Regions from separate parts of the Enterobacter sp. UPMP2060 genome, predicted to be linked through region 3. Evidence: predicted binding sites of a transcription regulator. Region 3 holds the regulator's gene; each other region holds the start of a gene.
What was found. Region 3 encodes PhoB, which activates phosphate uptake and scavenging genes when phosphate is short. Its sites were predicted from a motif close to CTGTCATAAAACTGNCNNAT; they were not measured.
Positions count from the first base shown of each region.

Region 1: ACWKXN_RS12105 (esterase-like activity of phytase family protein) is a predicted target of PhoB. The motif match lies at 7,915-7,934, and genes of this name have one in related genera.
Region 2: uvrB (excinuclease ABC subunit UvrB) is a predicted target of PhoB. The motif match lies at 8,660-8,679, and genes of this name have one in related genera.

Region 1 is NZ_JBSKJQ010000004.1:270,930-281,450, forward strand. It holds gene hpaB (4-hydroxyphenylacetate 3-monooxygenase, oxygenase component) at 1-841, shown strand, start outside; gene ACWKXN_RS12080 (4-hydroxyphenylacetate 3-monooxygenase reductase subunit) at 859-1,371, shown strand; gene ACWKXN_RS12085 (helix-turn-helix transcriptional regulator) at 1,551-2,468, shown strand; gene ACWKXN_RS12090 (carbon starvation CstA family protein) at 2,660-4,813, shown strand; gene ACWKXN_RS12095 (YbdD/YjiX family protein) at 4,914-5,117, shown strand; gene yjiA (GTPase) at 5,128-6,081, shown strand; gene ACWKXN_RS12105 (esterase-like activity of phytase family protein) at 6,511-7,869, opposite strand; gene ACWKXN_RS12110 (YfaZ family outer membrane protein) at 8,281-8,826, shown strand; gene ACWKXN_RS12115 (hypothetical protein) at 8,826-9,146, shown strand; gene ACWKXN_RS12120 (NAD-dependent succinate-semialdehyde dehydrogenase) at 9,192-10,521, opposite strand, start outside.
Region 2 is NZ_JBSKJQ010000001.1:207,341-217,861, reverse strand. It holds gene clsB (cardiolipin synthase ClsB) at 1-67, shown strand, start outside; gene ACWKXN_RS01115 (lysylphosphatidylglycerol synthase domain-containing protein) at 67-1,029, shown strand; gene ACWKXN_RS01110 (Bax inhibitor-1/YccA family protein) at 1,135-1,842, opposite strand; gene moaE (molybdopterin synthase catalytic subunit MoaE) at 1,907-2,359, opposite strand; gene moaD (molybdopterin synthase sulfur carrier subunit) at 2,361-2,606, opposite strand; gene moaC (cyclic pyranopterin monophosphate synthase MoaC) at 2,599-3,084, opposite strand; gene moaB (molybdenum cofactor biosynthesis protein B) at 3,088-3,600, opposite strand; gene moaA (GTP 3',8-cyclase MoaA) at 3,625-4,614, opposite strand; molybdenum cofactor riboswitch at 4,602-4,735, opposite strand; gene yvcK (uridine diphosphate-N-acetylglucosamine-binding protein YvcK) at 4,961-5,869, shown strand; gene uvrB (excinuclease ABC subunit UvrB) at 6,413-8,428, opposite strand; gene ACWKXN_RS01070 (ABC transporter ATP-binding protein) at 9,181-9,903, shown strand; gene bioD (dethiobiotin synthase) at 9,866-10,521, opposite strand, start outside.
Region 3 is NZ_JBSKJQ010000005.1:169,559-180,079, forward strand. It holds gene brnQ (branched-chain amino acid transporter carrier protein BrnQ) at 1-1,008, opposite strand, end outside; gene phoR (phosphate regulon sensor histidine kinase PhoR) at 1,418-2,713, opposite strand; gene phoB (phosphate response regulator transcription factor PhoB) at 2,735-3,424, opposite strand; gene sbcD (exonuclease subunit SbcD) at 3,612-4,817, shown strand; gene sbcC (exonuclease subunit SbcC) at 4,814-7,945, shown strand; gene mak (fructokinase) at 8,102-9,007, opposite strand; gene rdgC (recombination-associated protein RdgC) at 9,131-10,045, shown strand; gene ppnP (pyrimidine/purine nucleoside phosphorylase) at 10,094-10,381, opposite strand; gene ACWKXN_RS13175 (AroM family protein) at 10,453-10,521, opposite strand, start outside.

The DNA.
Region 1 (10,521 bases), on a different contig from region 3:
CGAGATGGTGGCAGGCGCAACCGGATCCCCGTACGACTACCCGCTCTCAAGCCGCTTCGACGAGAACGACGCGATCCTAGTGATGGATCATGTGCTGATCCCGTGGGAAAACGTGCTGATCTACCGCGATTTCGACCGCTGCCGTCGCTGGACGATGGAAGGCGGCTTTGCGCGGATGTACCCGCTGCAGGCCTGCGTTCGCCTGGCGGTGAAGCTCGACTTCATCACCGCCCTGCTGAAGAAATCCCTGGAGTGCACCGGCACCCTGGAGTTCCGCGGCGTGCAGGCGGATCTCGGCGAAGTGGTGGCCTGGCGCAACATGTTCTGGGCGCTGAGTGACTCCATGTGCTCCGAAGCCACCCCGTGGGTCAACGGCGCGTATCTGCCGGATCACGCCGCGCTACAAACCTACCGCGTGATGGCGCCGATGGCCTACGCGAAGATCAAGAACATCATCGAGCGTAACGTGACGTCCGGGCTGATCTACCTGCCGTCCAGCGCCCGGGATCTGAACAACCCGCAGATCGACCAGTATCTGGCGAAGTACGTGCGCGGCTCCAACGGCATGGATCACGTCGAGCGCATCAAGATTTTGAAGCTGATGTGGGACGCCATCGGCAGCGAGTTTGGCGGCCGTCACGAGCTGTACGAAATCAACTACTCCGGCAGCCAGGATGAGATCCGCCTGCAGTGTCTGCGCCAGGCGCAGAGCTCCGGCAACATGGACAAAATGATGGCGATGGTCGACCGCTGCATGTCCGAATACGACCAGCACGGCTGGACGGTGCCGCACCTGCACAACAACAGCGATATCAACATGCTCGACAAGCTGCTGAAATAGCGCAGCGGGAGGTTGCAATGCATTCAGATGAACAACGCCTGCGTTTTCGCGACGCAATGAGCAGCCTGTCGGCGGCGGTTAATGTGATCACCACCGAGGGCGAGGCGGGCCGCTGCGGCATTACCGCCACCGCCGTCTGTTCGGTCACGGACACCCCGCCGTCGGTTATGGTGTGCATCAACACCAACAGCGCCATGAACCCGGTATTTCAGGGCAACGGCAGGCTGTGCGTTAACGTGCTGAACCACGAACAGGAGATCATGGCTCGCCATTTCGCCGGGATGACCGGTATGACGATGGAGGAGCGCTTTGCCCTCTCCTGCTGGCAGAAAGGACCGCTGGCGCAGCCGGTGCTCAAGGGCGCGCTCGCCAGCCTTGAGGGCGAGATTAGCCAGGTGCAAACCATCGGCACGCATCTTGTCTATCTTGTTGAAGTTAAGAACATTATTCTGAGTGACGCGGGACACGGTCTGATCTACTTCAAGCGCCGTTTCCATCCGGTCATGCTGGAGGCGGAAGCCGCCGTGTGATCCCCCCTCGCGCTGGCCTTTTTTTCCGGCCAGCGCCGCTTTCTACAAAAACTCCTAAGGTTTCCGCTAAATCACGCCGTTATATACCCATAAGAGAAATTTTCTGTGACTGAATACTGACACCTTTTGTCAGTGCATCCGCATCATTCAGCGCATACCTAAATATACAGGATGACCTTATGGCTAAAACGACGCGGAGCCGCTCGGCTGAACGTCTGGTCGATATTCTGGTTGAGCTACATTTAAACGGTGTGGTAAACCGCAGTGCGCTAATGGAAAAATTTAAAATTACCGAGCGTACCGTCTACCGGGATTTAAATGCCCTCTCTCCCATTGTTGAGCATACCGGTAACGGGCTATATCGGCTGATCCATTCTGCACAATCGCCCGGCGGACAAGGCTTACATCACACCCTCGCTAACTTCCTGAATGCTGACAGCTTTTTCCCTGAAAGAAATATGGAATTCTGGCAAAAGCTTGAAACGCGCGTTGACGAAAACCATATTCTTATTCTTGGCAATGAGGCAGAACACACGGTAGAACGTGATATTCGCCGTCATTTAACGAAAATCGAGAAATCGATTAAAAACCATAATGTTTGTCAGATCGTTTATAAGGGAAAAACCCGTCTGATTAATCCCTATAAACTCATTAACAAAAAAAATATATGGTATTTACAAGCCACCGAAAATAGCCGCCTGAAATCCTTCTCATTGAGCCAGATTAGCTGGTTTGATATTCAGAAAACGACCTTTACGCCCGAAGAAAATGTCCTTGAGCTGCTGGAGAAAAGCCTCGATCCCTGGGTGTCTGAAAATACTTTCGCGGTGAAAATATTTATCAAAGATAATATTTCACATTACTTCCTGCGCCGCGATCTTCTGCCGGAACAGGAGCTGCTGGAGGAGCAGCAGGGCGGCGTCACGCTGCGCTGCCAGGCGGCGCACGAAAACCAGATCCTGCCGCTGCTGTTCTACTGGCTGCCCCACATTCAGATTCTGGAGCCGAACTGGCTGAAGGAAAAACTGATTAGAACGCTGGAGAACTATCTGGCGGTGGAGCGTAACCCGAATAATCAAGTGATCTCAATCACATAATTTCGCCCCCTGGCGGCGAGCCGGAACCGCTCGTCGCCCCCTTTGACCGCTCACCCGGCACTTTCAACCACTCATTCATTTACCGTCCTTTACACGCGCGAGGATCTGGCACGATCGCTCCAGCATTAATCAATACCTCCTCACAACGAACCCTGACCCTTTTTTCTTTACATAAAAAACCAGGTCTTACTATGGATACTAAAAAACTACTGAAGCACGTGCCCTGGGCCTTACTCGGGATCCTCGGCGCTTTTTGTCTGGCGGTTGTCGCATTACGCCGGGGCGAACACGTAAGCGCCCTGTGGATCGTGGTTGCGTCCGTTTCCGTCTATCTTGTTGCTTATCGCTACTACAGCTTGTACATCGCGCAGAAGGTCATGAAGCTAGACCCGACGCGCGCCACCCCGGCGGTCATTAACAATGACGGCCTGAACTACGTGCCAACCAACCGCTACGTGCTGTTTGGTCACCACTTTGCCGCTATCGCGGGCGCAGGCCCGTTGGTGGGCCCGGTGCTGGCCGCGCAGATGGGTTACCTGCCGGGTACCCTGTGGCTGCTCGCCGGCGTGGTGCTGGCGGGTGCGGTGCAGGACTTTATGGTGCTGTTTATCTCTTCTCGCCGTAACGGCGCCTCTCTGGGTGAGATGGTCAAAGAAGAGATGGGCCGCGTGCCGGGGACGATCGCTCTGTTCGGCTGCTTCCTGATTATGATCATCATCCTCGCGGTGCTGGCCCTGATCGTGGTGAAAGCGCTGGCCGAAAGTCCGTGGGGCGTCTTCACCGTCTGCTCAACCGTGCCAATTGCGCTGTTCATGGGGATCTACATGCGCTTCCTGAGACCGGGACGCGTAGGTGAAGTGTCGGTGATTGGTATCGTGCTGCTGGTAGCCTCCATCTACTTCGGCGGCGTGATTGCGCACGACCCTTACTGGGGCCCGGCGCTGACCTTCAAGGACACTACCATTACCTTCGCGCTGATTGGCTATGCGTTTATCTCCGCGCTGCTGCCGGTCTGGCTGATTCTGGCCCCGCGTGACTACCTGGCCACCTTCCTGAAAATCGGCGTTATCGTTGGTCTGGCGATCGGTATCCTGGTGATTAACCCGGACCTGAAAATGCCTGCGGTCACGCAGTACATCGACGGTACCGGCCCGCTGTGGAAAGGCGCCCTGTTCCCGTTCCTGTTCATCACCATCGCCTGCGGTGCGGTCTCCGGCTTCCACGCCCTGATTGCGTCCGGCACCACGCCTAAGCTGCTGGCGAACGAGAAAGACGCGCGTCTGATCGGCTACGGCGCGATGCTGATGGAGTCCTTCGTGGCGATCATGGCGCTGGTTGCCGCGTCTATCATCGAACCGGGTCTCTACTTCGCGATGAACACCCCGCCTGCGGGCCTCGGCATCACCATGCCAAACCTGCACGAGATGGGCGGTGACAACGCGGCGCTGATTATGGCGCAGCTGAAGGACGCGAGCGCACACGCGGCGGCGACCGTCAGCTCCTGGGGCTTCGTGATTTCGCCTGAGCAGATCATGCAAACCGCGAAGGACATCGGCGAACCGTCCGTACTGAACCGCGCCGGTGGCGCGCCGACGCTGGCCGTCGGTATCGCACACGTGTTCCACAAGGTGCTGCCGTGGGCGGACATGGGCTTCTGGTACCACTTCGGTATTCTGTTCGAAGCGCTGTTCATCCTGACCGCGCTGGACGCCGGTACCCGTGCGGGCCGCTTCATGCTGCAGGACCTGCTCGGTAACTTCGTGCCGTTCCTGAAGAAAACCGACTCTCTGGTGGCGGGTATTCTGGGTACTGCGGGCTGCGTCGGCCTGTGGGGCTACCTGCTGTATCAGGGCGTTGTCGACCCGCTCGGCGGCGTGAAGAGCCTGTGGCCGCTGTTCGGTATCTCTAACCAGATGCTCGCAGCCGTTGCTCTGGTGCTGGGTACCGTGGTCCTCGTGAAGATGAAGCGCACCAAATACATCTGGGTAACCGTTGTTCCTGCGCTATGGCTGCTGCTCTGCACCACCTGGGCGCTTGGCCTGAAGCTGTTCAGCGCCAACCCGCAGCTGGAAGGCTTCTTCTTCATGGCTAACCAGTACAAAGAGAAGATTGCCGCAGGCGGCGCGGACCTGACCGCACAGCAGATTGCCAACATGAACCATATCGTGGTGAACAACTACACCAACGCGGGTCTGAGCATTCTGTTCCTGGTGGTGGTGTACAGCATCATCTTCTACGGCATCAAAACCTGGCTGAAAGTGCGCAACGCCGACGGCCGTACGGATAAAGAAACCCCGTACGTGCCGGTGCCGGAAGGCGGCGTGAAGACCTCTTCACACCATTAATCCGCAATCCTCCCCCTCTCCCTTTAGGAGAGGGCTGGGGTGAGGGGAACATAAGCCCAGCGGACTCACATCGCCGGGCTTTTTCTGTCTGGAACCCACAATGTTTGGTAACTTAGGCGAAGCAAAAAAATACCTCGGTCAGGCGGCGAAAATGCTGATTGGCATTCCGGACTACGACAACTACGTTGAGCATATGAAGACCAACCATCCGGATAAGCCGTACATGACCTACACCGAATTCTTCCGCGAGCGTCAGGAAGCGCGCTACGGCGGAAGTGGAGAAGGCGGCGTTCGCTGCTGCTAAAGGAGAGACCATGACCCCGATTGCCGTTACCCTGCTGACCGGTTTCCTCGGCGCCGGTAAAACCACCCTGCTGCGCCACATCCTGAACGAACAGCACGGCTTCAAAATCGCCGTCATCGAAAACGAATTCGGCGAGGTCTCCGTTGACGATCAATTGATCGGCGATCGCGCCACCCAGATCAAAACCCTGACCAACGGCTGCATCTGCTGCACCCGCTCTAACGAATTAGAAGACGCCCTGCTGGATCTACTCGACAGCCGCGATCGCGGCGAGATCGACTTTGACCGCCTGGTGATCGAGTGCACCGGCATGGCCGACCCCGGCCCGATTATTCAGACCTTTTTCTCTCACGAAATCCTCTGCCAGCGCTACCTGCTGGACGGCGTGATTGCCCTGGTCGACGCGGTTCACGCCGACGAGCAGATGAACCAGTTCACCATCGCCCAGTCTCAGGTGGGCTACGCCGACCGCATCCTGCTGACCAAAACCGACGTGGCGGGCGAAAGCGAAAAACTGCGCGAGCGCCTGACGCGCATTAACTCCCGCGCGCCGGTTTACACGGTGACGCATGGCGACATCGATCTGTCTCAGCTGTTCAACACCAACGGCTTTATGCTGGAGGAGAACGTCACCGCAAAACCGCGCTTCCACTTTATGGGAGACAGGCAAAACGACGTGGCGTCGATAGTGGTGGAGCTGGACTACCCGGTGGACATCGGCGAGGTTTCGCGCGTGATGGAAAACCTGCTGCTGTCGTTTGCCGACAAGCTGCTGCGCTACAAAGGGATGCTGTGGATTGACGGCGAGCCGAACCGCCTGCTGTTCCAGGGCGTGCAGCGCCTGTACAGCGCAGACTGGGATCGCCCCTGGGGCGAGGAAGCACCGCACAGCGTGATGGTGTTTATCGGTATCCAACTCCCAGAAGAAGAGATTCGGGCGGCGTTTGCGGGTCTGAAGAAATAACAGCCATGCATCCCCTCTGCCCAGTAATTTATTAACCTGAAGCGATGAACGTTGCTTCAGGTTAATTAATGACTTACAGCGACGCCCTGGTCCGGCTGTAAATCGCCGAAGCGTTTCCGTAAGGCCGGGGCGAGGCGCAGGGATGCGCCGAGAGGGCGTGGCCTGCAGGGATGCAGGCTCATGCCCGACCCGATAGCCTGAAGGAATAAGCTGAGGGCACCGCGAAGCGGCGATTTACCGCCGGGAGCCCGGGTCGCCAGGGTGGTGGCGATTGAGCCACCCTGGCACGTTCACCGGTCATGCCGTTACAGAGTAGCAAGGAACATGAAGTGAACGGAATGACCACTAGAGCCGTATGTTCCCCCTCACCCCAGCCCTCTCCCTCAAGGGAGAGGGGGCGTCTGTGCAGGCATTATTTTGTGGGGATACTTATTTCACCGCCTCCGGCAGCGTCACAATCCACAGCTCGCTGTCCGACTCCGGCTTCTTCAGCGGCTTCACGCTGAGCGTGGTTTCCACCGGCTTATCATCCAGCGTCAGCTTGCCTTCCGCGTTCACCCGATAATCCTTGAGCTTCTTGCCCTCGACCGGGTTTTGCATCGCCACCTTTACGCCAAAGTCGTTATCGTTCGCTACCGCAAGCGTTTTGCTGTCGATCAGCGCCAGCCCTTCGGCCTTCTCCTGCTGCCAGCCCAGTGCGCGGAGATCGACGACCTGCGTTTTAGCCGCAAGGGTAATGCCGCGCTGCGCCAGGGTTTTCTCATCATCAAACTCCGGGTACTCGCCCGGCTTGTCGAAGGCGGAAAGGTCGCTCGCCTTGCTGAGATCCACCTTGTAAATCAGGTTACGCATCCCGTCGTTTTTATCGCTTCCCTGCTCAATCAGCAGGATGTGCTGGTTATCGAGCGCCACGATGTCGCCGATTTTGGCGTCGCTGTTTTTGCTGTAGGCCGCGCTGTCGATAGGGTAACCGTACATCGCCGTTTTCCCGGTCGCCGGGTCGAAGCTCACCAGACGCGTAAACAGCGCCTGCTTTTTGCTCTTGCCGTCAATATCCAGCGTGCTTTGCACGGCGGCGATAATCCGCCCGTCCGGCATCCGGGTCAGGCCTTCAAAGCCCCGGTTCGCCTGGCGCCATTTGATAATGTTTGGCAGGCCGCCCGCGATGGATTTCTCCCCTTCCGCGGCCTGCGGCCCGTGGATCGCCAGGATCTTCCCTTTGCTGTCGACGTTAATCAGGAACGGGCCATATTCGTCGCACAGCCAGTAGCCGCCTTTGCCGTCCGGGGTGATGCCTTCCGTGTCCAGCCCGCGGTTGTCGCCCTTCAGGATCTTGAGGGTGTCGCTGAACGCCACTTCATTGGTGGAGCCAATCACGCCGCTTTGCAGCGGCAGACCGTTAATCTCGCCTTTATCATCATGCAGCGGGCGGGCATCCGTTGCCTCTGCTTTGCCGTTCTGAACGCGGATGGTCATCAGCAGCGGCGCAAAATCTGGCGTGACAAATATTTTGGCTTCGTTTTTACCCATTTTTGGCGCATCGGCGTTTGGACCGCGATCGGTCACGGTCGCAAAGGTCAGGGCGTCGCCCTGCTTGCCCGTAAACAGCAGGCCGGAGCCAATGCCCACGGGGAGTCCGTTCGGAAAGGCGCTGGCAAACGCGCCGCTGTAGCTCACGTGGGAGCCTTCAGGGAAGCTGACGACATAGCGCTCAGCAGTAGGCTGCGCCGCCAGGCCAGAGAAAGAGAGCGCACAGCCGATTAGCAAAGGAATAATTTTTCTTTTCATATTGTTAGCATCCAGTTAGTGAAGCCAACAACGTAAAGAATAAACGTGTCAGAAAAATGACATGAAAAGGAAACCGACCTGCGCGATTGAACGTATATTCATCGCTCGAAATGTAAGGCTTTGTTGTTTTGTGTGACAGGCGAAACATTTTTGGAAATTATTAGAAACCCAATTAATTCATCTCAAATCACTATCCCCGCCTCGTTCAGTTTATGTTTAGTCAAAAAACTAAACGGTTCCTAAACGCTAAAAACATCCCCTGTTGACACCCCGACAATCAAACATCATTGCAACAACTTCAATAAAAAAGTTAACAATATCAGTATAAAACCGCGATTTATATCACATTTGCAGTCATTAACATCGCTTGTTAAGGTGCGCCCAGATGAATTTAATGACGAGGCAAAAAACATGAGAAAACTGAATATCCTTCTTCTTTCTGCTCTGGCTGCCGTATCGGGTTCCGCACTGGCGATGGGCGGCACCGTTGAGCAGGGTAAAAACTTTACCAACCTCAATCTGGAAATGGGGAAATCCTCATCCGGTGTTTATCTGGAAAGTAACTGGCTCAAAAACACCGACGACGGTACCCAGACCGGCGGCGTGGGCGCAGGCTACAACCTGGGTCTTGGCCCGGTGATGCTGAACGCGGGCGCAAAAGCCATCTACCTCGGCCCGAAAAAAGGCGATAACGGCGTGGCGTTCCCGATTGGCGGCGGCGTAAACGTTGCCCTGACCGACAGCATCCACGTGTACGGTGAAGGCTATGTCGCACCAGAAGGCCTGAACAACAGCGTGAAAAACTACGTCGAAGCCAACGGCGGCGTAAGCTGGACGCCAATTACGCCAGTGACCCTGAAAGTGGGCTACCGCCACGTGAGCGTGGACGGCAAAGACGGTCGTCCTGGCCACACGCTGATTGACGGCGCATATGTAGGCGGTGGAGTCACCTTCTGATGAAACACCGCATGACCGCGCTTTGCGTTCTGAGCCTCACGCTGATGCTCGCCGGCTGCGTCCAGTACAAATGGGTGAAACCGGGCGTCAGCGATGCGGAAATGAATAAAAAGCTCACGGAATGCGAAGCGCAGGCGCTGATCGATCTGCCCCCGGATAACGTCGTAACCGGATCCAGCTCGGAAAAAACGGACAAAAAGAACAAGAAAAAGGATATTTCCACGAGCTACACGGTTGAAGACGCGAATGAATATCGCCGGGATACGTTAGTTGACAGCTGCATGTTCAAAAGCGGCTGGGACAAGATCGAAGTGCAATAATCCCTTTAAAAAAACCTGCCGGCTGGCAGGTTTTTTTATGACCTCTTACTTATGCACCACCACCAGCTTCTGGTTCACAAACTCTTTGATCCCCATATCCGACAGCTCGCGCCCGTAGCCGGAGCGCTTCACGCCGCCGAACGGCAGCTCTGGCGCGGTATCGGTGAGCCAGTTGATGTACACCATCCCGGTCTCAATCCGCGACGCCATTTTCTTCGCGCGCTCGATATTCTGGCTGAATACCGCCCCGCCCAGGCCGTAGTGGGAGTCGTTCGCCAGCGCGACCGCCTCGTCGTCGTTTTTCACCACGTACATCTGCGCCACCGGGCCGAAAAACTCTTCGAAATACGCCGGGTTATCGCGGGAAATATTCGTCAGGATCGTCGGTTCGAAGAAACTCCCGTCGCGCTGCGCCGGTTTGCCGCCGTAGTGCAGCGTGGCGCCGTTTTTCACCGCCTCGTTAACCTGTCTGGTCAGCGTTTCGAGCGCATCTTTAGACGACAGCGGCCCCAGCGTGGTGCTTTCGTCCAGCGGATCGCCAATCTTCACCTGCTTAAACGCCTCGGTGAATTTGCTCAGGAAGGCCTCTGCAATCTTTTCATGCAGGATAAAGCGCTTCGCCGCGGTACAGACCTGCCCGGCGTTGTTGAGCCGCGCGTTAACGCCAATTTTCACGGCCTTCTCAAGGTCTGCGTCATCCAGGACCACGAACACGTCATTACCGCCCAGCTCCAGCGTAGATTTCTTGATGTGCTTCGCCGCCTGCGCCGCCACCACGCTGCCCGCCTTTTCGGAGCCGGTTAATGCGGCGCCCTGCACGCGATCGTCGGCAATGATGTTCGCCACCTGCTCGGACGAAATAAACAAGTTGGTCCATGCCCCTTCCGGTGCCCCCGCCTCGCGCACCAGATGGGCAAAGGTCTCGGCGCAGTGCGGCACGATGCTGGCATGCTTGGCGATGACGGGGTTACCCGCCGCCAGGTTCGGCGCCAGGACGCGCATCAGCTGGTAATACGGGAAGTTCCACGGCTCAACGGCCATCAGCACGCCGATGGGGTGATGCTCCACCCACGCTTCCCCGAGCTCAGAGTCGTACTTCACCGGGGCAAGGAACCGCTGCGCGTTGTCGGCGTAGTAGCGGGCGATGTGCGCGCACAGCTTCACCTCGCCGCGGCTCTGTTCGATGAGCTTACCCATCTCCTGGCTGGCGATTTTCGCAAGATCCTCCACGCGCTCGTCGATCAGATCGGCAAGCTTATAAAGCACCGGCAGGCGCTGGCTGATGTCGCCTTTCGCCCAGTCCGAATGATAAAGCGCATCGGCCGCGCTGAGCGCCGCTTCGATATCCGCGTCGGTATGTGAGGGGTATTCTTTG
Region 2 (10,521 bases), on a different contig from region 3:
CCCGCCGGTACAACCCGAAATGGAAACCCAGGACCGTATTGAAGCGGAAGACGGAGGCAAACCCTGATGTCGAAATCGCATCCGCGCTGGCGGCTGGCAAAAAAGATCCTGACCTGGCTGTTTTTTATTGCGGTCGCGGTTCTGCTGGTGGTCTACGCGCAGAAAGTTGACTGGGAAGAGGTGTGGAAAGTCATCCGCAACTATAACCGGATGGTGCTGCTGGGCGCTGTGGGGCTGGTTATCGTGAGCTACCTGATGTACGGCTGTTATGACCTGCTGGGCCGCGCTTACTGCGGCCACAAGCTGGCCAAACGTCAGGTTATGCTGGTGTCGTTTATCTGCTACGCCTTTAACCTGACGCTGAGCACCTGGGTCGGCGGCATTGGCATGCGCTATCGCCTCTACTCGCGGCTCGGCCTGCCGGGCGGGACCATCACGCGCATTTTCTCGTTAAGCATCACCACCAACTGGCTGGGCTATATTCTGCTCGGCGGGGTGATCTTCACCATCGGCGTGGTGCAGCTGCCCGCGCACTGGTATATCGATGAGGCCACGCTGCGCATTCTGGGCATTGTGCTGCTGCTGATTATCGCCGTTTATCTGTGGGCCTGCGCGTTTGCTAAACGCCGCCATATGACCATTAAAGGGCAAAAGCTGGTGCTGCCCTCGTGGAAGTTTGCGGTGCTGCAGATGGCGGTCTCCAGCGCCAACTGGATGGCGATGGGGGCGATTATCTGGCTGCTGATTGGCGAGGACGTGAACTACTTCTTCGTGCTGGGCGTGCTGCTGGTGAGCAGTATTGCGGGCGTGATTGTGCATATTCCTGCGGGGATCGGCGTGCTGGAGGCGGTGTTTATCGCGTTGCTGGCCGGGGAGCATGTCTCTCAGGGAACGATTATCGCCGCCCTGCTGGCGTACCGCATGCTGTATTACTTCCTGCCGCTGGCGCTGGCAACGGTGTGTTATCTGGTGCTGGAGAGTCGGGCGAAAAAGCTGAGAGCGAAGAACGAGAAGGCGTTAGCGAAATAAAAGCAAAACGGCAACGATGTTGCCGTTTTTAGTGTTTGTTCCCTCTCCCACGGGAGAGGGTCAGGGTGAGGGCACCAGACCGCACCGCCACCCGGCAAAACAACCTTAGCGACGGTTGCCGAAAATCCGCAGCAGCATCAGGAACAGGTTGATGAAGTCCAGATACAGCGTCAGCGCGCCCAGAATCGCGTATTTGCGCAGGTTTGAACTGTCGCGTACGTCGATCTGCTCGCCGATATTTTTCAGCTTCTGGGTGTCATACGCCGTCAGTCCAACGAAGATCACCACCCCGATGTAGGTCACGGCCCACATCAGCGCGTCGCTCTTCAGCCACAGGTTTACCAACGACGCCAGCACAATCCCAATCAGCCCCATAAACAGCATGCTGCCGAAACCGCTCAGATCGCGCTTCGTGGTGTAACCGTACAGGCTCATCGCACCGAACATCCCGCCGGTTATAACAAACGTACTAGCGATAGATGAACCAGTGTAGACGATAAAAATGCTGGAGAGCGTCAGGCCAGTTAATGCCGAATAGAGCATAAAAAGCGTGGTTGAAAGTCCCGCGCTGAGCTTATGAATCAACCCAGATAAAACGAACACAACTGCAAGTTGGGCAATAATCAAGCCAAAGAAAAAGTAGCGATTAGTATAGAGCAATTCAGTGATTGCCTCTGAACCTGCCGCATACCACGCGATAAACGCGGTAAGCAGCAGGCCAACCGTCATCCAGCCGTACACCTGAGCCATATACGTCTGCAGGCCGCTACGGGTCTGCTGTACTATTGAATCGGAACGCGGAAATCGGTCCATGATTCACTCCTGATTAAGTTTAAGTAGACACACACGTTAAGATTAACACATCCACGTAAACCGACTACCAACGGCTGGCGGCTTGTTTATCGCTGTCGCGCGATTCTACCCAGCGGTCACCTTCCGGCGTGGCTTCGCGCTTCCAGAACGGCGCTCTGGTTTTGAGGTAATCCATAATGAACTCCCCTGCCGCAAACGCGCTGCTGCGGTGCGCGCTGGTCACCCCGACGAAGACAATCTCCTCGCCAGGCCACATCTCGCCGATGCGGTGAATAACCGTAACGCGGCCAAGCGGCCAGCGGCCTCTCGCCTCGTCGACAATCTCCGCCAGCGATTTCTCGGTCATCCCCGGATAGTGCTCCAGCGTCAGCGCCTTCACGCTGTCACCGAGGTTGTGGTTGCGCACCTTGCCGGTGAAAGTGACGACCGCGCCGTCTTCATCACGTTCCGCCAGCCAGCTGTATTCGGTCCCCACGTTAAAACGCTCGGGACTCACCAGAATTCGGGTTTCAGCCATCTTAGCCCCCCGTAACCGGCGGGAAGAAGGCCACTTCATCCCCTGCGTTCAGCGGATGGGTGAATTCCACCAGCGTCTGGTTAACGGCGGCCAGCAGCTTGCCTTCGTCGAGCGCCAGCGCCCAGCGGTCGCTTTGTGCCGCCAGATGCGCTCGCAGGGTAGCGACGTTTTCGAAGGACGCATCCAGCGTCAGGCTGTCGGTATTCACCAGCTCGCGCACCTGCGCAAAAAAGAGTACCTTAATCATGGCTGTCCACCTTAAAATCACCGGATTTGCCGCCGCTTTTTGCCAGCAGGCGAACCGGGCCAATCACCATATCTTTCTGCACCGCTTTGCACATGTCGTAGATGGTCAGCGCGGCGACTGAGGCCGCCGTCAGCGCCTCCATCTCCACGCCGGTTTTGCCGGTTAAGCGGCAGAGTGACTCAATGCGCACGCGATTATGCTCCGGCTGCGCCTGCAGGTTCACTTCCACCTTGCTCAGCATCAGCGGATGGCACAGCGGAATGAGATCCCAGGTCCGTTTGGCGGCCTGAATACCGGCGATGCGGGCGGTGGCAAAGACGTCGCCCTTGTGATGGCTGCCGTCGATAATCATAGCCAGGGTTTCCGGCAGCATGGTGACGAACGCTTCCGCGCGCGCCTCGCGCACCGTTTCCGCTTTGGCGGAGACGTCCACCATATGCGCTTCGCCGGCGGCGTTAATATGGGTCAGTTGTGACATAGCTTATTTCTTTAAATGGGGATGGAAATTACACGGACGGGTACGGGCGTCCAGCTGCGGGGCGATGATGTTTTCCCACGCGGTGCGGCAGGCTTTGGTCGAGCCCGGCATAGCGAAAATCAGGGTTTTGTTAGCCACCCCGGCAACGGCGCGCGACTGGAGCGTGGAGGTACCAATCTCTTCAAAGGAGAGCATGCGGAACACTTCGCCGAAGCCTTCCACCTCGCGGTCGAAAAGCGGGATCAGCGCTTCAGGGGCCTGATCGCCTGTGGTAAAGCCGGTGCCGCCGGCGATCAGCACCACCTGCACCTCATCACTCGCAATCCACTGCGAAACCTGAGCGCGAATGGCGTAGCGGTTCTCCTTCACGATCGCTTTATCGACGATGTGATGCCCCGCGTCATGGGCCGCCTCGCGCAGCCAGTGGCCGGAGGTATCATCCTCTTCGCCACGGCGGTCGGAAACGGTAAGGATAGCAATGCGTGTCGGGATAAATTCTGCGCTTACCTGACTCATCTTCTGATTCCTTCTTAAGCCTGATTACCCGCCGATGTAGGACAGGTTCTGAGTAATGCCGGTATTGCCCTGATGCAGGAAGTGGGTCTGTTTTTTATGCGTCAGCGCGTCAGAAATACGTGCTTCAAGCGCGGCCTGCTGCGCATCGTCTTCCAGCAGATCGCGGAGATCCACGCCGCCGTCGCCGAACAGGCAAAGATGGAGCTTGCCAACGGAGGAGACGCGCAGGCGGTTGCAGCTGGCGCAGAAGTCTTTCTCATAGGGCATGATAAGCCCAATCTCACCTTCGTAATCCGGGTGGCAGAAGACCTGCGCCGGGCCGTCACTGCGCTGGCGGATTTGATGGATCCAGCCGCGTTTCAGCAGCTCGTCGCGCAGCACCATGCCGGAGATGTGATGGCGACGGAACAGCTCGCTGCCCTCGCCGGTTTCCATCAGCTCGATAAAACGCAGCTGAATGGGGCGTGATTTAATCCACGCCAGGAAGGTATCGAGCTGGTGATGGTTCACATCACGCATCAGCACTGTGTTGACTTTGACCTTCTCGAACCCGGCCGCAAATGCCGCGTCGATGCCGTCCATGACCTGCTGAAATTTATCCTGGCCGGTAATGGCATGGAACTGACGGGCATCCAGGCTATCGACGCTGACGTTGATCGCCGTCAGCCCCGCATCGCGCCAGTTCGCCACGTCACGCGCCATGCGGTAACCGTTGGTGGTCACCGCAATCTGGCGGATACGTTCGTTTTCACGCACGGCGGCGATGATGTCGGGGAAATCGCGGCGCAGAGAGGGTTCGCCGCCGGTCAGACGCACTTTTTCGGTGCCGAGTTCAGAGAAGGCGCGCGTGACGCGGCGCACTTCATCCACGGAGAGAAAGCCGTTATTAGTGACGCTGCCCGGTTTGTAGCCATCGGGCAGGCAGTAGGTGCAACGGAAGTTGCACACATCGGTAATCGACAGACGTAAGTAATAAAACTTACGCGCGAAAGCATCAGTAAGTTGTGAAGCCATGTACACCTTTCCAGATCGGGAGGCACAGTCATTTCTTTCTGTACCCTGGTGGCAAATTTGCCACGGCCAGAGCGCCATATCTTTCGACACAGGCACAAGGGCTAGAGTGTATGTTTTCAATTTTGAAAACGTGGTTAGGGCGATAGTAGCGCGGAAATTCTGACGACGCCATTCTCGCTTTTCGCTGTATAATTATCTATATAGCGAATCGTTCCTGCATTTTCGCTACAGAATACCTAAAAACCGCATTTTCACATTGATATACGTCATTTTGCATCGGGTGAGGCATCGTCTTTTAGGGGTAGTTAGGTTACTGTTACGCGATCGAACGTGATAAGGAATACGTATGCGCAATCGCACTTTTGCGGATCTTGACCGAGTGGTCGCTCTTGGCGGAGGACACGGCTTAGGCCGGGTTATGTCCTCTTTGTCGTCACTCGGCTCAAGGCTGACAGGGATAGTAACTACCACCGACAACGGGGGCTCAACCGGGCGCATTCGACGTGCCGAAGGCGGCATTGCCTGGGGAGATATGCGCAACTGCCTGAACCAGTTAATTACCGAGCCGAGCGTCGCGTCGGCGATGTTTGAGTACCGTTTTGGCGGTAATGGCGAACTTTCCGGGCATAACCTCGGAAATCTGATGTTAAAGGCGCTCGATCACCTGAGCGTAAGGCCTCTGGAAGCCATCAACTTAATCCGTAATCTGCTCAAAGTGGACGCATTCCTAATCCCCATGTCAGAACAACCGGTTGACTTGATGGCCATCGACGCCGAAGGGCATGAAGTTTACGGCGAGGTGAATATCGACCAGCTCATCCTGCCGCCAACGGAGTTAATGACCTATCCGAGCGTGCCCGCCACGCGAGAAGCGGTGGAGGCCATCGGGGAAGCGGATCTTATCCTGATCGGTCCAGGCAGTTTTTATACCAGCCTGATGCCAATTCTACTCGTAAAAGAGCTGGCGCAGGCGCTGCGCCGCACCCCTGCCCCGATGGTTTACATCGGTAACCTGGGACGTGAGCTGAGCCCGGCGGCGGCGAGCCTGTCGCTGGCGGACAAACTGGAATTAATGGAGCATTACGTCGGCAAGAAAATCATTGACGGCGTAGTCGTGGGCCCAAAAGTGGATGTGTCAGGGATTGGCAATCGTCTGGTGGTGCAGGAGCCGCTAGAAGCGAGTGATATTAAATATCGCCATGACCGTCACCTGCTGCGCGAGGCGCTGGAGAAGGCGATTCAGGCGCTGGGCTAGGTTCGTTTTGTGCGGCCTGATGCCCTCATAATAATGCCCCCTCACCCCAGCCCTCTCCCTTGAGGGAGAGGGCTGGGGTGAGGGGGGAACATACGACTCTGGTGGTCATTCCGTTCACTTTATGTTCCTTGCTACTCTGTAACGACATGACCGGTGAACGTGCCAGGGTGGCTCAATCGCCACCACCCTGGCGACCCGGGCTCCCGGCGGTAAATCGCCGCTGCGCGGATTGTTCGCCCCATCCCTGGGGCTCACCCCTTCGGGGCCAGCGCAAGCGCTGTCCAAAATTGCTCCCGGCAATTTTGTCATCGGCTTATTCCTTTCGGCTTATCGGGTACGGGCGGAGGTAACGTCCCTGTAAAGCCCGCCCTCTCGGCGCATCCCTGCGCCTCGCCCCGGCCTGCAGGAAACGCCTCAGCGATTTACAGCCGGACCAGAGCATCGCTGATAGCCTTCAATCGCGTTGAAATAACATTATTGCTTCTGTTCAAAAATTACTGGGGATCCCTCTCCCACCGGGAGAGGGAGAAAACAACGCTTTACTCACGATGCCGCGATGAAAAGATCCCGCAGCTGATGAAGCTGGTCGCGGATCTGCGCCGCCTCTTCGAACTCCAGATTCTGCGCGTGCTGCATCATCTGCCCTTCCAGCTCGTGGATTTTCTGCTGCAGCGCTTTCGGCGTCAGCACGACGGTATCCTCTTCCACCACTGAACGCGCCTTGCCGCGGCCTTTCGCTTTGGTTTTGGCGATGTTCTGACCCAGCGCCAGAATATCCACGACCTTCTTGTTCAGCCCCTGCGGGGTAATGCCGTGCTCTTCGTTGTAACGCTGCTGTTTCTCGCGGCGGCTCTCCGTTTCGCCAATCGCTTTCGCCATCGAAGGGGTGATTTTGTCACCATACAGAATCGCTTTACCGTTGACGTTACGCGCCGCACGGCCGATGGTCTGGATCAGGGAGCGTTCAGAACGCAGGAAGCCCTCTTTGTCCGCATCCAGAATTGCCACCAGCGAGACTTCCGGCATGTCCAGACCTTCTCGCAGCAGGTTGATCCCCACCAGCACGTCAAACTCGCCCAGACGCAGGTCGCGGATAATCTCCATGCGCTCCACGGTGTCGATATCCGAATGCAGATAGCGCACCTTCTCGCCGTGCTCTTCGAGATACTCGGTGAGGTCTTCCGCCATACGCTTGGTGAGCGTGGTCACCAGCACGCGCTCGTTGATGGCGGAACGGGCGCGGATCTCAGAGAGCAGGTCGTCCACCTGCGTGGCCACCGGACGCACCTCGATAATCGGGTCCAGCAACCCGGTCGGACGCACAACCTGATCGACAACGTCTTCACCGGATTTCTCCAGCTCGTAGTTGCCCGGCGTGGCCGAGACGTAAATGGTTTGCGGCGCTAGTGCCTCAAACTCTTCAAACTTCATCGGACGGTTATCCAGCGCCGACGGCAGACGGAAGCCGTACTCCACCAGCGTCTCTTTACGCGCCCTGTCACCGCGGTACATCCCGCCGATCTGCGGGATCGTGACGTGGGATTCGTCGATCACCAGCAAACCGTCTGCCGGCAGGTAATCAAACAGCGTCGGCGGCGGCTCGCCCGGCCCGCGCCCGGAGAGGAAGCGCGAGTAGTTTTCAATGCCGGAGCAGTAGCCGAGCTCGTTCATCATCTCAAGGTCGAACTGGGTGCGCTGGCTGAGGCGCTGCTCTTCCAGCAGCTTATTGTTCGCCAGCAGCACCTTACGGCGCTCGGCCAGCTCCACTTTGATCTCTTCCATCGCCTGCACGATACGCTCGCGCGGCGTCACGTAGTGCGTTTTCGGGTAGATGGTGAAGCGCTGGATCACTGACTCAACGTGTCCGGTCAGCGGGTCGAAGAGCGACAGGCGTTCAACCTCTTCGTCAAACAGCTCGACGCGCAGCGCCATATCGTCCGATTCTGCCGGGAAGATGTCGATCACCTCGCCGCGTACGCGGAAGGTGCCGCGCTGGAACGCCTGATCGTTACGGGCGTACTGCAGCTCTGCCAGACGGCGGACGATGGCGCGCTGGTCGATAATCATCCCCTGCGTCAGGTGCAGCATCATCTTGAGATAGAGATCCGGATCGCCCAGACCGTAGATCGCGGACACCGACGCGACGACGACCACATCGCGACGCTCCAGAAGCGCCTTCGTGGCCGACAGACGCATCTGCTCGATGTGTTCGTTCACCGAGGCATCCTTCTCGATGAAGGTGTCAGAGCTCGGCACGTAGGCTTCTGGCTGGTAGTAATCGTAGTAGGAGACGAAATACTCCACCGCGTTTTCCGGGAAGAACTCTTTCATCTCGCCGTAAAGCTGTGCGGCCAGGGTTTTGTTGGGTGCCAGCACCATCGTTGGACGCTGGAGATCCGCAATCACGTTGGCGATGGTGAAGGTTTTACCCGAGCCGGTTACCCCCAGCAGCGTCTGGTGCGCCAGCCCGTCTTCCAGCCCCTCTTCCAGACGACGGATCGCCTCAGGCTGATCGCCAGATGGACGGAAAGCAGAATTCAATTTGAACGGTTTACTCATGGGCGACGACCTGATGACGTTATAAGCGGCAGGTGAGTAATTTTACTCGTTGTTGCCAGGAATGCCAGTAAAAAACACTGGATGAAAAACCAGTAGCATGTCAGGATATTTAGCATAGCGCCTGAATGATTAGCGCGATAGCGGCCAAAATTTGGACTGTGACAATATAAAACACCAGTCAGGTCAGGTTATCCCCAGAACTTTTTCTTTTTTAACATTTGTCAAGCCAGGTAATGATAGTTTTGTGGCAACGGGTGACACTTTCATGACGGGAATTGCTTTTATCTAAGCAATTAAATAATAAACGATATTTTCTAAAGCCGCGTTTCGCGCCAATTTGGGCGTAAGCCGCGTCTTCTCTCGCTTATCGCGTGTTTTCTAACTCTAATGCACATGGTTATCCACAGGAATAGTGGATAACTGCTTCCAGCCCATACAGACTGGCGCTCGGCAAATTCCCGGTTTTTCCCACGAGACGGTAGTAAAAAATTTTTATAGCTATTTTTTGATGATTAACAGTTGCGTCATTCATAACCAGTCGATGGGATCTTGCTCACATTTTCATCATTTTGGGTTCTGCACCACAACTCACCACCTCCAGCACCGTCGCTGTGCAATCCGGTTTTTTATAAATCGCTTTCTGGTGATTCATTCCTAAAAAAGCCGTTTTTTTGAACACTTTTCGGTTTCTGGCAGGGGTTTTGCAGATTCAAACACGAGCCTCACCTACACACATTTTTAAGGAGAAAAAGATGTTGAGTCTGCGTGCTGTGAATCAGTTTTACGGAAGCCAACATACGCTATGGAACGTGAATTTGGATTTTCCGCAAGGGATGTGTACAGGCGTCGTTGGCCTGCCGGGGATGGGGAAAACCACCCTCATGAATTGCATCGCCGGGAGAGTGCCCGTTGAAAGCGGCAGCATCATCTGGCACGAGGCGGGCGCGCCGCCGCGCGACTTGCTTAACCTGCCGCCAGAACAGCGCTCAGGACCGGGGATAGGCTATGTCCCTCAGGACAGGCGGATCTTCTCCCAGTTAACGATTGAGGAAAATCTGCATATCGCCATGCGGGCGATGGGGAAACCCAACCCGGAAGCGAAAAGTGACGTTTACGACCTGTTTCCGGCGCTCTACGCATTGCGACAGGCCCGTGCGAACACGCTCTCTCCGGACGACCAGTACCAGCTGGCGCTGGCTAATGCGCTGGTGAACCGTCCGCACCTGCTGATCCTCGATGAGCCCCTGCACGGCGCAGGGCACAGCTTCGCCCAGAAGCTGGGGCAGCTGCTGGCGCGCTTAAACCGGGAGTTAGGTATGACGGTGCTATTAGCGGAGCAGCAGCTGTCGTTTATCCGCCGGGTTGCGGACCGTTTCTGCATGCTCTATCGCGGGCGTAACGTGGCGCAGGGCCACGTTAACGAACTGGATGACGAGCTTATCGCGCACTGGATGTCGCGGGAAGCAAGACGCTGAGATCGAGATAACGCCCGGTGTCGGCATTTTCCGCACCCTCAGCAAGCCAGGGAATTTCCCCGAGGCACGGGGCGGGAAGTACGCGCCTGAGCGTCGCCAGATACTCCTGGTGTCGTTTACCCGGCGCAACCACGTCGTTGGCTATCCAGCCCGCCAGCTTCAGCCCGGCCTGCTGTACGGCCTGCGCGGTCAACATGGCGTGATTGATGCAGCCCAGCCTGACGCCGACGACCAGAATTACGGGAAGCTGCTCGGCCTGCACCCAGTCAGCAAACGTCTGCGTGTCCGAAAGCGGCGTAAACCAGCCGCCTGCACCTTCCACCAGCACCCAGTCGGCCTGGCTTTCCAGCGTCCGTAACCCGGCTGACAGCACGGTGAAATCAATCGGACGACCTTCGTCAGCGCTGATGATGTGCGGCGAGGTCGGCTCGGCAAAGGTGTACGGGTTCACCGCTGAATAGGCAAGCTCACGCGTGCTGTTACGCTGGAGCGCCAGCGCGTCGGTATTGCGTAACCCTTCCGCCGTCATCTCGCTGCCGGAAGCAACCGGCTTATACCCGGCGGTGTTTTTCCCAAGCTTTCGCGCCGCCTGCAGCAGCGCCGAGCTGGCCACCGTTT
Region 3 (10,521 bases):
CAGGTGGCTCAGACCGAGGTTGGACACCGCCATGGAGAAGATACCGAGGATAAACACCAGGGTGCGGTAAGAGAGCGGCAGATACTGTGCAAAGAACTCTGCGCAGGCGCAGGTCAGGCCAACCGCCGTCACCAGACAGGCAAGGAAGATGAGCGCTGCCAGCAGCATACTGCCCGCACCGCCGAAGGTGTGCTGAACGTAGGCGTGCAGGATAGCCGCACCGTTGGCGTTCTGATCGACCAGCATGGCGCTGTCGGAGCCCAGACGGAACAGCGCCAGATAAAGCAGCGTCAACCCCACGCCGGCCATCAGGCCAGCCCAGATGGTATAGCGGGTCAGCAGACGCGCTTCGGTCACACCGCGGGAACGCGCGGCGTTAACGATAACGATACCAAACACCATCGCGCCCAGCGTATCCATCGTCAGGTAGCCGTTCACAAAGCCGTTAGAGAACGCGGCATTTTTATAGGCGTCCATCGCGTCGCTAATCGGGCCCGCTGGCCAGACGATGGCCGCAACCGCCAGAACAATCAGCGCCACAATTTTCAGCGGAGCCAGGAAGTTACCCACGGTATCCAGCAGTTTTCCCGGATAGAGGGAAACCAGAATCACGATTGCGAAGTAGATCAGGCTGTAGATAAACAGCGGCATCGCACCGTCGCCGGTCAGGGGAGCAATACCCACTTCGAAGGACACGGTCGCCGTACGCGGGGTCGCAAACAGCGGGCCAACGGCCAGATAGCAGACGGTTGCCAGCAGAACGCCCGCCACTTTGCCAATCGGGGTGCTGAGGCTATCCACACCGCCGCCGACTTTCGCCAGCGCGACGACGGTCAGAACCGGCAGACCCACGGCAGTAATCAGGAAACCAAACGCGGCGGTCCAGACGTGTTCACCCGCCTGTAAGCCAACCATTGGAGGGAAAATGATGTTGCCTGCGCCAACGAACAGCGCAAATGTCATAAAGCCCAGCGCGATGATGTCACGCGATTTTAAGTGATGGGTCATAAAACCTTACTGCCTGTGGATGTGGTGTTGAAAACATTGAGATTTTCGATATCCCTGACGGGACGATACAGCCGAAAATTTGCTCAATTTCAGCGGGAAATGCTCCCGTCCTGGCGTGGAGAAGAATAGTTTTTCGATTTACCACGCAAATACAGTCGGTCTGACAGTATCTGGGGCGCAATTTAAACGCTTATAACGTTTAAAGGCAAGGTGGGATCGTAAAACCAGAACAATATGCCAGCATGAAAATACACGTCAGAATAATACGCTATTTATAAGAAAAACCCATGGCTAATCATGCGAACAAAAAACAGTCAGCCGTATAAAATTCATCCGCGTTTCGCTTGACTGCAAAGCAAACGGGCCAGCAGACGCTGACCCGTGGAAAGGTAAAATGACACGCCTGCCGTCAGGCGATCTTTTTGGCAATTAATCGTTCCGGAATAACGAAACTGAAGCGGGTTCCTTTACCCAGCGTACTATGAATATCGAGACGGCTTTCATGGTGATTCACCGCGTGTTTCACAATTGCCAGCCCCAGGCCGCTTCCGCCTGTTTGCCGGGATCGCGCTTTATCCACACGGTAAAAGCGCTCGGTCAGACGCGGAATATGCTCAGGCGCGATCCCCGGCCCGTTGTCTTCCACGCTAAACTCAGCCCCCGTTGGGGCATGGTGCCAGCGCACCACGATATTCGTCCCCTCCGGCGTATGATTCACCGCGTTATACACCAGGTTGGAAATGGCGCTCCGCAGTTCATCTTCGCTGCCCAGCACCTTCAGCGTATTGTCGACCTCAAAGGTCAGGTGATGCTTTTTGTGGCTTAGCGTCTGCGCTTCACGCTCAACGACCCGCAGCATCATCGGGACATCAATGGTCTCATTTAGCGCGAGCGTTGGCGCCGCTTCAATCTTCGAGAGCGTCAGCAGCTGCTTCACCAGCCCTTCCATCCGGTGCGTTTGCTCGCGCATGGTGTGCAGCGCTTTTTCACGCGGCGCGCCTTCAAGCGTTTGCTCCTGCATCATCTCCAGGTAGCCCTGAAGCACGGTCAGCGGGGTACGCAGTTCGTGACTGACGTTGGCGAAGAAGTTGCGACGCGCCCCTTCCAGCTGGTGCATCTGGGTGACATCGCGCGCCACCATCAGCCACTGCTTATCGCTGTAGGGCATCACGCGGATTTCCAGATGGCGACCATTATTGAGCTTCAGATTGTGCGGGCGGGTAAAATCACGCTTTTTCAGATACAGCGTAAATTCGGGATAACGCAGAAGGTTGAGGATATTCTGACCATTATCATCGGGCCAGCGCAGGCCCAGCAGCTGTTGCGCAAGGCCGTTACACCAGAAGATCGTCCCTTCTTCGGTCGTCAGAATAACGGCATCCGGCAGCGACTCTGCACCGCTGCGAAAACGCTTAATCAGGCTTCCCAGCTCGCGGCGACGCTTTTTATTACGCATCTGCATCTGATGCAGTCCGTACAGCAGCGGCTCCCAGCTGCCGCTTCCCGGCGGCGGCGTCATACTTCGGTCAACCCACAGCCACCAGGAGAGGCGCAGCAGGTTCCAGAAATGCCAGATCAGCAGCCCGGTGACCGACGCCAGCAGAAACCACGGCAGGTGTCCAAGAAAGGCCCCCAGAAGGAAGGCCGGAATACAGCATAAGATCAGTTCAAAGACGAGCCTTTTCCATGACAGACGTTCCAGCACGCGTCACACTCCTGTCATTGTTCAGAAACGGGTAGAAAAACGATAACCCGTGCCGCGGACCGTCTGCACCATGCGATCGTGGCCGCTCAGTTCCAGTGCTTTTCGCAGGCGGCGAATATGTACGTCAACCGTCCGGTCTTCGACATACACGTTAGTTCCCCAGACGTTATTCAGCAACTGCTCGCGGCTGTAAACGCGTTCCGGGTGGGTCATAAAGAAGTGCAGGAGTTTAAATTCGGTAGGCCCCATGTCGAGGGGATTTTCACCGGTCATGACGCGGTGTGAGGTGGGGTCAAGGCTCAGCCCCTGCATCTCTATCACCTCTTCCACCGCCATCGGCGAAATACGGCGCATCACGGCTTTAATGCGGGCAACCAGCTCTTTTGGGGAGAACGGTTTAGTAATGTAATCGTCCGCGCCGGTTTCCAGACCGCGAACGCGATCCTCTTCTTCTCCGCGCGCCGTGAGCATCACAACCGGGATGTCGCGGGTCAGCGCCTCGCGCTTCAGGTGTTTGATAAACTGCAGTCCGGAGCCGCCGGGCAACATCCAGTCCAGCAGAATCAGATCGGGCCAGGGTTCATTCAGCTGGTTCACTGCGCTGTCATAATCTTCCGCTTCAACCGGCTGGAAGCCGTTTTGCTCGAGCACGAAGCACACCATTTCACGAATTGGAGCTTCATCTTCTACGACCAGAATACGTCTCGCCATACTTTGCCCTGTCTTATCTTATTTAAGTTACAAGTTTGTAATTCGGCGCCATTATGCGTCAGATTTATGACAGATTTATGAAAAACAGTACCACGATAACGGGCAAACCGTTGTTTTATTACAGCGGTTATTTTCCCGTCTCTGAACGTTTATAATCCTGCTTTCTCTTTTTTGCCACGGATCAGCTATGCGCATACTTCACACCTCGGACTGGCATCTGGGTCAAAATTTTTACAGCAAAAGCCGTGCGGCTGAACATGAAGCTTTCCTGAACTGGCTGCTGGAAACGGCCCGGACGCACGAGGTGGACGCGATTATTGTGGCGGGTGACATCTTTGATACCGGCTCGCCCCCCAGCTATGCGCGTGAACTGTACAACCGCTTCGTGGTGAATTTGCAGCAAACCGGCTGTCATCTGGTGATTGTCGCCGGTAACCATGATTCCGTCGCGACGCTCAATGAATCCCGCGACATCCTGGCATTTCTCAATACCACCGTCGTCGCCAGCGCCGGGCACGCCCCGCAGATCCTGAAAAAACGCGACGGCACGCCGGGGGCGGTGCTGTGCCCCATTCCCTTTTTGCGTCCGCGGGACATCGTGCAAAGTCAGGCGGGACTGTCGGGCGCGGAAAAACAGCAGCATCTCCTGCAGGCCATCACCGACTATTATCACCAGCAGCACGCCGATGCCTGCGCCCTGCGCGGCGACCAGCCGATTCCGGTGATTGCGACCGGGCATCTCACCACCGTCGGGGCCAGTAAAAGTGACGCCGTACGCGACATCTATATCGGCACGCTGGATGCCTTTCCGGCGCAGAACTTCCCGCCAGCCGACTACATTGCGCTCGGACATATTCACCGGGCGCAGATCGTCGGCGGCAGCGAGCACATCCGCTACTGCGGCTCGCCAATTTCGCTCAGCTTTGACGAAACGGGCAAGGCCAAATCCGTCCATCTGGTGAGCTTTTCCGACGGAAAACTTCACGCCGTCGAGACGCTGGAGGTCCCGGTCACCCAGCCGCTGGCGGTGCTAAAGGGCGATCTTGCCGCCATTACCGCCCAGCTTGAGCAGTGGCGCGGAACAGCGCTTAACCCGCCCGTCTGGCTGGATATCGAAATCACCACCGACGACTACCTGCACGATATGCAGCGTAAAATTCAGGCGCTGACGGAAGATTTACCCGTCGAAGTCTTACTGGTACGCCGCAGCCGCGAGCAGCGCGAGAAAATTCTGTTAAGCGCTCAACGTGAAACGCTCAGTGAGCTTCGGGTTGAAGAGGTGTTTGAACGCAGGCTCTCGCAGGAGGAAATTGACGACGCGAAGCGCGCAAGACTCAGCGAACTGTTCAGCCATACCCTGCATGCGCTCAATGATGAGGAAGAAAACGCATGAAAATTTTGAGCCTGCGCCTGAAAAATCTCAACTCCCTCAAGGGCGAGTGGAAAATTGACTTTACCGCGGAGCCGTTTGCCAGCAACGGTCTGTTTGCCATTACCGGCGCGACCGGGGCAGGTAAAACCACCTTGCTCGACGCCATCTGCCTGGCGCTTTATCACGAAACGCCGCGCCTGCAGAAGGTCTCTCAGGCGCAAAACGACCTGATGACGCGCGACACCGCCGAGTGCCTGGCAGAAGTGGAGTTCGAGGTAAAAGGCACCGCCTATCGCGCATTCTGGAGCCAGAACCGCGCGCGCAACCAGCCGGACGGCAACCTGCAGGCGCCGCGCGTGGAGCTGGCGCGCTGCGAAGATGGCAAAATCCTGGCCGACAAAGTGACGGATAAGCTGGAGCAAACCGCCGCGCTCACCGGGCTGGACTATGGCCGCTTCACCCGCTCGATGCTGCTCTCACAGGGGCAGTTTGCCGCCTTCCTTAATGCCAGGCCGAGCGATCGCGCCGAGCTGCTGGAAGAGCTGACCGGCACCGAGATCTACGGACAGATTTCCGCCATGGTGTTTGAGAAACACAAAGCCGCCCGCAGCGTGCTTGAAAAGTGCGAGGCGCAGGCGGCGGGCGTCGTGCTGTTGAGCGAAGAGCAACAGCAGCAGTTGCAGCAAAGTTTGCAGGCGCTTACTGATGAAGAGAAAACCCTGCTGGTTCAGCAGCAAAGCCAGCAGAAAGATTTTCAGTGGCTTACGCGCCATGATGAGCTCGTGCTTGAGCAACAGCGCGTCGCCGCGATGCAGCAGCAGGCGCAACAGGCGCTGACGAACGCTGCGCCAGAGCTGGCAAAGCTCCAGCTTGCCCTGCCCGCCGCCCAGCTTCGACCGCTTTGGGCGCACCAGCAGGAGCAAACCGCGCGCCTGACGCAAACCCAGCAGCGAATTGTTGAAGTAAATACTCGCTTACAAGCCAAAACCGCACTGCGCGCGCGGATCCGTCATACCGCCCAGCGTAATCATGAGCAGCTTCAGACCGAACTGAAGGCGCTGGCGCAGTGGCTGGTGGAGCACGAGCGCTATCGCCTGCTGGGGCAGGAGATTGCCGGCTGGCGTGCCCAGTTCTCACAGCTTAACCGCGACAAAACGCAGTTAGCCTCCCTAGCTGCGCGAATGGGTGAACTACGCAACAGGCTGGCTGAGATGCCGGAAAATGCGCTGACGCTGACGGCGGATGAGGTCAGCGCGGCCATGGAGCAGCAGTCCCGGTCACGCACGCTGCGCCAGCGGCTAACGTCGCTGCATGCCCGCTATCAGCCGCTGCAAAAGCGCCTGCGCCAGAGCGGTGAAAGCGTGCAGAAGGCCCAGGTCGATCAAAATAAACTCAATGAAACGCTGACGCTGCGCCGCCAGCAGTACAAAGAGAAACACCAGCACTTTCTGGATCTTAAAGCCCTCTGCGAACGCGAAGCGACGATTAAAGACCTGGAAAACTATCGTTCCCGGCTTGAGGCAGGCAAACCCTGTCCGCTGTGCGGCTCCAGCGAGCATCCCGCCGTTGCGCAATACCAGTCGCTTGAGCTGACGGATAACCAGCGCCGCCGCGATACCCTGGAAAAAGAGGTCGCCGCGCTTAAAGAGGAAGGCCTGCTGGTGCTGGGACAGGTTAATGCCCTGACGCAGCAGATCCAGCGCGAGTCAGACGAAGCGCAGACGCTCTCTCAGGAAGAGCAAGCGCTCACTAAAGAGTGGATGGAGGTCTGCGCTTCCCTGAACATCGCGTTGAATATTCAGGAAGATATCACGCCATGGATGAACGAGCAGGAACAGTACGAGCGCCAGCTTTATCAGTTGAGCCAGCGCCTGACCCTGCAAAACCAGCTAAACGAGCAGGAAGTGCTGGAGCGACAGTATCAGCAGCAGCTGACGGCCGCGCGCCAGGCGCTGGAAATCACCCTGCTCTCGCTATCGCTTAACGTACCTGAAGACGGCAATGAAGCCGCCTGGCTGCACGCCCGCGAAGCGGAATTCGCGCAGTGGCAGGAGAAACAAACGCAGCACGGCGTGCTTCTGGAACGCATAAACGCGCTGAAGCCGCTGCTCGACACGCTTCCGGAAACGAACGGCGAAGAGGCCGAACCGGCCATTCCTGACGGCTGGCGCGACGTTCACGATGAATGCGTGTCGCTACAAAGCCAGCTCAGCGCGCAGCAGCAGCAGGAAAAGCTGGAGCAAGAGCGCCTGCAGCAGTCGCAGACGCAGTTCACCGCGGCGCTCGCAGCGAGCTGCTTTGCCGATCGGGACGCGTTCCTTGCCGCGCTGCTGGATGACGACGCTATTCGTCGCCTCGAACAGCTGAAGCAGTCGCTGGAAAGCCAGATACAGCAGGCCGCAGCCCTTTCCGGCCAGGCTAACCAGCAGCTGCAGGCTCATCTGGCGCTGCGGCCGGAAGGGCTCAACGCCGATGCTCCTGCGCTGCAAAGCCAGCTGCAGCAGCTGGCGCAACGGCTTCGCGAGAACACCACGCATCAGGGCGAGATCCGCCAGCAGCTTAAGCAGGACAGCGATAACCGTCAGCACCAGCTGGCGTTGATGCAGCAAATTGAAGAGGCCGCGCGCCAGGCGGACGACTGGGGTTATCTGAACGCGCTGATCGGCTCCAGCACCGGCGACAAGTTCCGTAAATTCGCGCAGGGGCTAACGCTGGACAATCTCGTCTGGCTTGCTAACCAGCAGCTTAACCGTCTGCACGGCCGCTATCTGCTGCAGCGCAAGGCCAGCGACGCGCTGGAGCTGGAAGTGGTCGATACCTGGCAGGCGGATGCGGTTCGCGATACCCGCACGCTCTCGGGCGGCGAGAGCTTCCTGGTCAGCCTGGCGCTGGCGCTGGCCCTTTCCGATCTGGTGAGTCATAAGACGCGGATCGATTCCCTGTTCCTGGATGAAGGGTTCGGCACGCTCGACAGTGAAACGCTGGATACCGCGCTGGATGCGCTCGACGCGCTGAACGCCACCGGGAAAACCATCGGCGTGATCAGCCACGTTGAGGCGATGAAAGAGCGCATTCCGGTGCAGATCAAGGTGAAGAAAATCAACGGGCTGGGTTATAGCAGGCTGGATAAGGAATTTGCGGTGGGCTGAATGGTAGGTCGGTGCGGTCTGATGCCCTCACCCTAGCCCTCTCCCACAGGGAGAGGGTAAAAACACCAAAAACAGCAACTTGCGTTGCTGTTTTGCTTTTACCTTGCCCCACCCAGGCCCTCTCCCACAGGGAGAGGGAATAAACATTATTTGCTTTTATTCCGGCCACAGCCACGCCGCGCCGCGCACGCCGCTGGAGTCACCGTGGACAGCTTTGCGGATCGGGGTTTCACACTCGCCGCCAAACACCCACTGTTTCACCAGATTCGGTACCGTGGCGTACAGCCGGTCGACGTTGCTCATGCCGCCGCCGAGCACAATCACGTCCGGATCGAGAATATTTACCACGTGCGCCAGGGATTTCGCCAGCCGCATTTCGTAGCGGCTAAGGGCCAGCTCGGCGACCGGATCCTGTTCTTCGACCAGACGCATGATTTCGTTGCCCTTAAGCGGCTGGCCGCTTAAGCGGTGGTAGTCGGTCGCAAAACCGGTGCCAGAGATAAACGTCTCAATACAGCCCTGCTTTCCGCAGTAGCACGGCACCTCAGCGCGGTATTTAAGCTCGTCTTCATCCATCCACGGCAGCGGGTTGTGTCCCCACTCGCCTGCTGTGCCGTTGCCGCCGATATGGGCGCGCCCGCCGAACGCCACGCCCGCTCCGCAGCCGGTACCGATAATCACGGCAAACACGGTCTGAGCACCGGCCGCCGCGCCGTCGATGGCCTCAGAGACCGCCAGGCAGTTGGCGTCGTTAGCCAGACGCACTTCCCGGTTCAGACGTTGGCTCAAATCTTTATCAAACGGCTGACCGTTGAGCCAGGTGGAGTTGGCATTTTTAACCACCCCGGTATACGGCGAGATCGACCCCGGGATCCCCATCCCGACGCTGCCGGTTTGCCCTGTCGCCTGCTCTGCCATCTCAACCAGGCTGGCAATCGTCTCGATAGTCTGGTGATAATCATCGCGCGGCGTCGGCAGACGGTGGCGGAACAGCTGCTCCCCCTGCTCGCTCAGTGCGATGACTTCTGTTTTGGTACCGCCCAAATCGATCCCAATACGCACAAGACTCTCCTCATTATTTTGATTATCAACAGAGTAGAAGCACGCTTCCCGATTAGCAATGCAAGCGATGCGACAATTCGTTATCATGCCCGCTGATTTAACGACAAGGCCGTGGAAATTATCATGCTGTGGTTCAAAAATTTGATGGTTTACCGTCTCAGCCGCGACGTTTCGCTGCGTGCAGAAGAGATGGAAAAACAGTTAGCCGCTTATACCTTTTCCCCTTGCGGTAGCCAGGATATGGCGAAAACCGGCTGGGTTCCGCCAATGGGTTCACAAAGCGATGCACTGACCCACGCCAGCAGCACGGGTCAAATCATCGTCTGCGCCCGTAAAGAAGAGAAAATCCTGCCGACGCCGGTGGTTAAGCAGGCGCTCGAAGCGAAAATTTTCAAGCTGGAAGCCGAACAGGGCCGCAAGCTGAAAAAGACCGAAAAAGATTCGCTGAAAGACGAAGTGCTGCACTCCCTGCTGCCGCGCGCCTTCAGCCGCTTCAGCCAGACCATGATGTGGATCGACACCGTCAACGGGCTGATCATGGTGGACTGCGCCAGCGCCAAGAAAGCAGAAGATACGCTGGCCCTGCTGCGTAAAAGCATCGGATCTTTACCGGTCGTTCCGCTGGCGCTGGAAACGCCGATCGAGCTGACGCTGACCGAATGGGTACGCAGCGGCGCTGCGGCTCAGGGTTTCCAGATCCTTGATGAAGCCGAGCTGAAAGCCCTGCTGGAAGATGGCGGCGTGATCCGCGCGAAGAAGCAGGATCTGGTGAGCGACGAGATCGCCGTCCACATCGAAGCGGGTAAAGTGGTTACTAAACTGGCGCTCGACTGGCAGCAGCGCATTCAGTTCGTGATGTGCGACGACGGCTCCGTGAAGCGTCTGAAGTTCTGCGACGAGCTGCGCGATCAGAACGAAGATATCGACAGGGAAGATTATGCCCAGCGCTTTGACGCGGACTTCATCCTGATGACCGGCGAGCTGGCCGCGTTGATTCAGAATCTGGTGGAAGGTCTCGGCGGCGAAGCGCAGAGATAACAGGCAAAACGCAGGCCGGGTAAGCGTTAGCGCCACCCGGCTTATTTTTTATTTCAGGTAGCGGCACAGATAAGAGGTAGGTTCAGCGACCTGCAAATGGAACTCGCTGTGGCCAGGGACGTTGAAAACTTGCCCGGCAGCGTAAACTTTCCATTCCGTTTCACCCGGCAGTAAGACGTTCAGCGCACCGCTGACGACCGTCATTTCTTCAGCTTCCGCCGTGCCAAAGGTGTATTCCCCTTCCGCCATAACGCCGACACTGGCGCGGCCAGTGCTGCTGCTGGTAAAACCAATGGATTTCACTTTACCGGAAAAGTATTCGTTACTTTGAAGCATGAACTGGCCCTTATATTTATAGATAAAAATTCACTATAGGGGCCATGCTCATCACCTGTCACGCAAAATCATTACATGAGCAGTTCCGAGGCCAGGCGAGCCATCAGAACGTTGGATAACAGCACGGGCACATCCAGCGC